2 regions of the Paenibacillus sp. GCM10012306 genome follow, and region 1 is predicted to be linked to the other one. Evidence: riboswitches for the same ligand, from Rfam matches in the RefSeq annotation. Region 1 holds a riboswitch; the other holds the start of a gene.

Region 1 (3,877 bases):
CGTCTATCGATTTCCACCGCTGTTACAGCACCGGCGGTTTGTGCCAGGCGCTCTGTCAACGCGCCGATTCCAGGACCGATCTCCAATGCACCAGCGGTGTCATCCAATTCAGCGGCATTTACAATTTTATCGAGAATATTCTGATCAATCAGAAAGTTCTGGCCCAGACTCTTTTTGAATGAGAACCCGTACCGCTGAATGATTTCCTTTGTCCGTTTAGGGGTTGAAACGCTCTCTTTGCCAGTCATGAAGATATGCCTCCCTGTTCAATTTGGGCGAGGGCTCCGGCAAACTCCTCCCGCGTAATGCCAAACATTGCAAGCCGCTTGAAGAGCTGCTTACCATTGCAGTACCCAATACCGAGCAGATTGCCAAGAGCCATCCGCCGCTCTGCGGCCCGGGGATGCACAAGCATCCCTGCCGCCATCAGGTCATCCAGCCCGATCAGGGCTGGTGCGCCCTCAAAGGACGTATGTACATGCGCCAGGGCGTGGCGGATTGCCTCCGGTGTAGCATTTTCCACGCCAATATCGCCTTTACGGGTCGCATCTTTCTCGGGAATGAAGGCATGCTTGCAGCCCGGCACCTTGCTTGAGACGATCTTGCGGATACGCTCTCCCGCGTGGTCCGGATCGGTTAGGATAATGACGCCCCTCCGTTCCATGGCGAGCGCTATTTTGGCAATCACCTTCTTGTCCACTGCGGAGCCGCCAGTCTCGATGGTATCAGCCTGTACCGCCCGCTTGATGGCTATCGTGTCGCTCTTGCCTTCGACAACGATCACTTCCTTAATCATAATGTTTACTCCTTCTCGTAAACACAAAAAGAAGAGGATTCGCTCCCCTTCTTTTTGGCTAAAGAATGTATAAGTGATGAGCGGTAGCTCTGCGATCATTTCATGAGCACAAGTTATTCTTAACTGCTACCCTCACTATAGCTGATTCAATGCAATTTTGCAAAAGCTCAAACTTAGTTAAGCTCCGGTTTTACAGGTCCAATCACATACACTGTACGCGACTTACGTCCGAAATTACGGGCATGGCTCAGTGAATCGTAGTAGACGTCCACCTTATTGCCTTTGATAGCGCCACCAGTATCTTCTGCACGGCGGAAGCCCAGGCCTTCGATATACACCCACCAACCGATCGGAATTACACTAGGGTCCACTGCAATCGTACGTCCTTCCGTTACGCGTGTGCCGGAGGCGGTACGGGTTCCAATACCGGGTTCTTCCGAAGAGTAAGCGGTCATCGACATGTTCTTAATTAATTTCTTGTATTCAAAATTGACACCTGATTTAGTGACGGTGTTGGTGCTCTTGGCACTGGTTTTAGTTGAAATAGAAGCATTGGCAGCTTTGGAATTAGCTGTTTTGGAAGTTGTTGTTGTTTGGGCCACTGTAACAGGTTTTGGGAGAGGCTTTGTGCCAACGGCGATAATCTTGTCTTTGGTCACCGTCTGTACTTCCTTCCCAACCATACGCATGGAAGCCAGTTCACCATCTTGATAGATCTTTTCGATGTGCTGGATCATGACGCCTGGTGCGCCCGCCTGTGCCACTCTGACTGTTCCCTTGGTAAGGGAGGGGTCTGCCGTCTTAATAACTCGATATGGCAAGTTCGTTGTCCGCTGTACAGTTTGTTTGTTGATGCGAACAATCTTGATATCCATATTGGCAGAGATGGTGGTATCTAGCGAAGGGAAAATCTTATCATGGCCTTCGAGGGCAATACCCAGCTTCTTGATGGCCTGACCGATTGTTTTCTCGGTCGTATAAAAAATCTTTTTTGCACCATCCGCAGTAAGGCTGAATGGCTGTGCACGGTTAATCACGACACGGTCGCCGTCTTTTATTTCATCACTAAGGCCTATAGATAGTTGATCATGCGGCTGCAGCGAAATTTGCTCTTTTGCTAGTGCATCACTGAGAATCGCTTCACGCGTTTCCAGAGACTGAATTTTCCCGTCTATTACTAAAGTGATCTGCTTGCTGCTTTGACCGTGTACGTACAGCAGAATGATCAGCGTGATCAAAATCGATAACACGCCGGCAAGTGAAAGTACGCGAAAATTCACTTGTTCCCACCGTAAAGCGTAAGACCTGCTGGATGATTGCGAATCATGGGATACTTCTGGTTGGAATACGCCCACTCTCTCCATCCTCCTTACATAGCCCCGTCGTCAGCTGTATACCAAGATGTCTGTAATCATTCGGACGAAACTATTCGAGATTGTCACAGGACACGCTATTTGCAATACCTTTGCGTCTCCTGCTCATGGATCGCCTGCCCGGCATAGTGCTCCCCCCACATCTGTTATATAACAGTATGCAGGGTACATTCGCATTATTCAAAATAAAAGAAGCCTAAAAAGAGTTCTATGAGGACTCTTTCGTGGCTTCTCCGATGTCAGAATACGCGGCTTATGCACGAGGTTTCCTCTCTTACTTTCGCCTACGGGGTTAGCTGTCGGGTTCGGACGAAAGAGAGACGCCCTATCTTGGGTCACCCGCTCACGGCGGTTGCCCTTAAATTCACCCCAAAGACCACGTAAAGAAATCAACTAGTGTCTGCGGCAATCTGAGCTGTACTTGATGTACTCTGCATGCGGCAAACAATATTGGTTCCCCCGTTCTCCATACAGAAGACTCAGCGAGACGATCCATGATAGCGTGAACTGTCACTATAACAACAGCTCACTGCACTGAAAAGATGATATCCTGTTTTGATGCATGTTGTAAAGGACGATTCAACCACGTTTACGCAAATATAAGGTTAAAATATTGTAATATTCGGTGGTTTTTTTGTTAAAAAAGTTTAATACATCGGCTATCCTCTATTTTTCACCGTGTTTTCTCCCGATTTCACTCAATGCCAAATCGTTCCAGCGCGTTCGCATACGTAATTTCAGCCAATTCCTCCCAAGTAATCCCTTTAATTTCTGCTGCAGCTTCTGCCACCAACTTGACATGAGCACTCTCATTTCGCTTCCCACGGAAGGGGTGTGGTGTCAGATATGGGGAGTCCGTCTCGATCAATAAACGGTCCAGCGGCGTCTGCGCCAGCACCTCTTTGGGAACCCTTGCATTCTTGAACGTTATCGGTCCTCCGAAGGATAAATGGAACCCCAAATCCAGGCACATTTTCGCTGTTTCCCAGCTACCCGAGAAGGAATGCATTACACCGCCAACCTCGTTAGCCTTCTCCTCGCGGAGAATTCGCACTACATCCTCATGGGCATCCCGATTATGAATACAGATAGGCATTTTCAGCTCACGGGCCAGTCCAATCTGCTTGCGGAAGACCTCGTGTTGCACGTCCTTAGGAGAGGTATCCCAGTAATAATCAAGGCCGATTTCACCAATGGCGACTACCTTCTTGTGACTGCACAGCGAGGCGATCCAATCCAGGTCTCCCTCTTTCATGTCGATGGCATCCACAGGATGCCATCCCACTGCTGCATAAATATAATCATACGCTTCCGCGAGCTGCATTGTGGTTGGAATCGTCTCCCGATTGAATCCGATATTGATCATTTTGCTTACACCGGCCTCCACCGCACGGGCAATCATCTGTTCGCGGTCCTCGTCGAATTGCGGAGCATCCAGATGGGTATGTGTGTCGAATAAGTACATGTACTGTTGTCCTCCCGGTCTTGATTTCTATATCTATCGATAACTATTCAGTCATTATTTGGCGAATATTTCAGCAATGGAATCAGGCAGTTTTGAAAGCGCCTTATTCAGCCTGTCTTGAGGAAAATACAGGTGATATCTTCCACGGTGAATACCGCTGATGGAACGTACAATATCAGAAACCTCCGAGATCTCTCGCAGCCGATCCTGCCGATCAAGCAGTAATATTTGGTTGCTGTCAAA
Region 2 (3,877 bases), on a different contig from region 1:
TGAAGAGCACATACAGTCCGATATTAGAGGTGATAACGATGGAACCGAGATACAGTCCATGTCTAAACAGGCTTATCGCCTTGGCATACAGCAGTAGCTTCCGAGGGTGTGGGAAATTCAGAATCCACTCCCGGCTGCCATGAGCTGTGAACAACAGCATGTCGACTGCAGAAAGATACATGATGATTCCTACTATAAAAATGGTGCCTGCTGTAAACGGAGCCTGCAGAGAAGGTTGTCTACTATGAAAGAGATACCATCCGATGCTTACGAGCAGAATAAATAGAGCTACAGTGATTCCCCAAAAAGATTTTCGGCCCCATTTAAAAGGATTATAGCGACTGTACTCCAGGTCTGTTAACGCTCTAAGCGCTGTCATGCGAACACTTCCCTGTAACGTGATTCAACGGAAAGACCAGACTGGCGAAGCTGCTCTACATCCTCAATACCATGAATCCGTCCGCCACCGATCAAGATTAGACGATCAAACAGCAGCTCCATCTCCCGGATATCATGTGTAGCAATCAAAAAGGTACGCTCACCATCAGCCATCTCTCGCACAACTGTGGATGCAATTTCCTCTCTGGAAATGAGGTCCACACCAGTGAAGGGTTCATCGAGTATAACTAGCGGAGCTTTGCGGGACAGGCAGGTCAGCAGCTGCAGCCGGGCTTCTTCCCCGCGTGACAAGGTCGAGATGCGGGATTCTCTCTTGACGGAGAGCTGCCCCATTAGCTGCTCTGCCTTCACATTGTCCCAATCGGGATAAATACCTTCGGCAAAGTGGAGCCAGCGTTGTACGGTCAGCCAGCCGGGCAGATTGCTGCGATCCGGCAACAGGGATAACTGTCCTAGACGCTCTACCCCAGCAGGTTCACCGAAGATCTTCACGGAGCCGGAGTCTGGTGCAGCGAGTCCAGTAATCAGGCGTAATAAGGTAGACTTGCCCGCACCGTTGGGGCCAAGCAGTCCCGTGATACTACCCCGGGGAATATGAAAGCTTACGTCGTCCAAAAGTGTCTTTTTCCTCACGCGAAGCGTTAGGTTCTGACATTGGACGGCTGCCGGGTATTCTGGCAGTGATGAAATATCGTTATTCGTACGCATCAAGATTCCTCCTTATCAAATTGTAGCATCTGCTCTGCTGTCAGCCCCAGGCTGGCACCCACAGCTTTAAATTGCCGCACGGCCTCCAGGATCATATCTTTGCGGGCCTCCTCGATGATGACCTCATCTCTCGTAACAAAGGTACCCTGTCCACGATAGGTGACGATCAGGCCCATCCGCTCCAGCTCCTGATAGGTTCTTGCAGCTGTAGTCGGATTCACGCTCCGATCGGCTGCCAAATCCCTCACAGATGGCAGACGCGAGCCAGGTGGGATAAGTCCGGTAACAATCCGGCCTCGGATGGCTTCGACGAATTGTTCATAAATGGGACGCGAGGGATTGATATGAAATTGCTGCGGTAGCAGCTCCAAAGATTCTTCCATGTCTTCCCCCTAAAAAAATGTGTATGGGTATGGGTCATACACTTGTTGTGTGTAGTGTATCATTCCTCACCATACAATTTCAAGGATTAAAAGTTCTATATATCCTTGAAACCGTGAAAAACGATGCAATTACAGGCAAGTCACGGAAAAGGAATGAGAACTGGGTCCCCTGCATTCGCGGTCTCTCTTTAAGACATTATTTTATCCAAATATACTTAATAGTGTCTTTGTGATGTCAGGACAGAACGTATATAATTTGAATGCAATTAGATATAAGCCGAATTTCAATTGAAAACGGGGGAACCATAAGAAGAGAAAGGCGCAAGCAGACGTAGGTTTGCCTGCCAATCTTCAGGGGTGAATTTCGTTCCGGGAACGAATAGGGCAGTCTGCAGTCGCCCGAATCCGTCAGCTAACCTCGTAGGCTTCAGAACACTGCAGGGACCAAGGGGAGAGGCATTGGTGTTCCAGTGCTTTTTTTGTTTGGCATCTAACGGAATACACCGTCAATTTATATAGTGAGAGGTGAGGATTTGGCCCCGCCATTCCCTAAGTTGAACCGTTTCACCATTTTTAAGCTTTCTCCACCCCAGACGCTGGTGCTCGGTTTTGCAGCGATTATCCTGATTGGCACACTGCTGCTGATGCTTCCGGCTGCCAGCCGGAGTGGACATTCATTGAACTTTATAGATGCGCTGTTTACAGCAACTTCCGCTACCTGTGTTACGGGTCTAGCAGTTGTGGACACTGGCACGTATTTCTCCCTTTTCGGACAGACCGTTATTATGATCCTGATTCAGGTTGGTGGCCTGGGCTTCATGACGATGGCAACACTCTTTGCTTTGGTCTTAAAGCGGAAAATCTCGCTGCGCGATCGGCTCATCCTGCAGGAGGCCATGAATCAGAGCTCAATGGAAGGGATCGTACGGCTCATCCGCCGGGTGCTGATCTATTCACTCATGATCGAGGGGAGCGCAGCGCTGCTGCTGTCGATACGCTGGGCGTTTGATATGCCGCTCGGCAAGGCGATTTATTTTGGACTATTCCATTCTATTTCCATGTTCAACAATGCAGGTTTTGACCTGTTCGGGCATTACCGCAGCCTGATGGGCTATGTCAATGATCCTGTAGTGAATCTGATTGTGATGTTCCTGATTGTCACCGGTGGCCTTGGGTTTATCGTACTCGCTGATCTTATTGATTATCGGCGCAAGCGCAGGCTGTCGCTGCATAGCAAGGTGGTACTGTCTACAACTGCAGCGCTGATACTGGCAGGGACGCTCGTCATTTTTGTGTTTGAATTTACGAATCCCCGGAGCATGGGCTCCTTGAATATTGGCGGTAAAATACTGGCTGCATTCTTCCAGTCGGTCACACCGCGTACGGCCGGGGCGAATACGCTGGATATTTCCGGGTTGCGCCAGGCTTCGCAATTTTTCATCGTAATTCTGATGTTCATCGGTGCTTCTCCCGGTTCTACTGGGGGCGGGATCAAAACAACGACCTTCACGATCATGATCGGCGCTGTAATCTCCATGCTGCGCGGGCGTGAGGATATTGTATTCTTCCGTTACCGGCTGGCGCAGGAGCGGGTGTTCAAAGCACTGACCATTACTTTGCTCGCTCTGCTGCTGATTGTCTCTGTATCCATGGTGCTCTCGACGACCGAGGAACGGGACTTTCTGGAGATTCTGTTCGAGACGACATCGGCTTTCGCGACCGTGGGGCTGAGCATGGGGTTGACTCCGGAGCTGTCGCTGGTTGGCAAAATTCTCATCTGCCTCACCATGTTCGCCGGCAGGCTGGGACTATTGACGCTGGCCTATGCACTCGGCCCAAAACAAGGTAAACCATTGTATCAATATCCGGAAGGCAAAATGATTATTGGATAAGGAGTTAACGGGAGATGAAACCACAGCAATTTGTAGTAATTGGGCTGGGACGTTTCGGTTCAAGTCTGGCGCTTGAGCTGATGGATATGGGCTATGAGGTGCTCGGAGTGGACCATCTGGAAGAACGGGTGGAGGAAATGAGCGACAAGCTCACCCATGCGGTGATGGCGGATGCCACGGACGAGGGGATTTTGCGTTCACTGGGTGTTAGGAATTTCGACTGCGGGATTGTAGCTATTGGCGATAATATGGAGCGCAGTATTCTGACTGCCATTCTGTTGAAGGAGCTTGGCGTTAAGCAGGTGGTCGCCAAGGCCATATCTATTCTTCATGGACGTGCCTTGAGCAAACTGGGCGTGGACCGGGTGATTTTCCCGGAGCGGGATATGGGAGTTCGGGTGGCCCACCAGTTGGTGACGCCCAATCTGCTGGATTATATCGAAATATCCAAGGATTATAAAATTGTCGAGATGAATGTGCCATCCTGTATGGACG

Evidence for each region. A riboswitch is a leader RNA that binds a small molecule or an ion and turns the genes downstream of it on or off. The one in region 1 is predicted to bind cyclic di-AMP.
Region 2: linked by a shared signal. The riboswitch ahead of ACFORK_RS15180 (TrkH family potassium uptake protein) and the one ahead of ACFORK_RS28275 (resuscitation-promoting factor) in region 1 are both predicted to bind cyclic di-AMP.

Annotation. Positions count from the first base shown of each region.
Region 1 is NZ_JBHRYW010000022.1:47,208-51,084, forward strand. Features, by position in the region: gene rsmA (16S rRNA (adenine(1518)-N(6)/adenine(1519)-N(6))-dimethyltransferase RsmA) at 1-248, opposite strand, end outside; gene rnmV (ribonuclease M5) at 245-796, opposite strand; gene ACFORK_RS28275 (resuscitation-promoting factor) at 970-2,151, opposite strand; cyclic di-AMP (ydaO/yuaA leader) riboswitch at 2,436-2,664, opposite strand; gene ACFORK_RS28280 (TatD family hydrolase) at 2,864-3,634, opposite strand; gene ACFORK_RS28285 (HD domain-containing protein) at 3,689-3,877, opposite strand, start outside.
Region 2 is NZ_JBHRYW010000006.1:148,847-152,723, forward strand. Features, by position in the region: gene ACFORK_RS15165 (hypothetical protein) at 1-379, opposite strand, end outside; gene ACFORK_RS15170 (ABC transporter ATP-binding protein) at 376-1,107, opposite strand; gene ACFORK_RS15175 (GntR family transcriptional regulator) at 1,107-1,490, opposite strand; cyclic di-AMP (ydaO/yuaA leader) riboswitch at 1,756-1,933, shown strand; gene ACFORK_RS15180 (TrkH family potassium uptake protein) at 2,045-3,382, shown strand; gene ACFORK_RS15185 (potassium channel family protein) at 3,397-3,877, shown strand, end outside.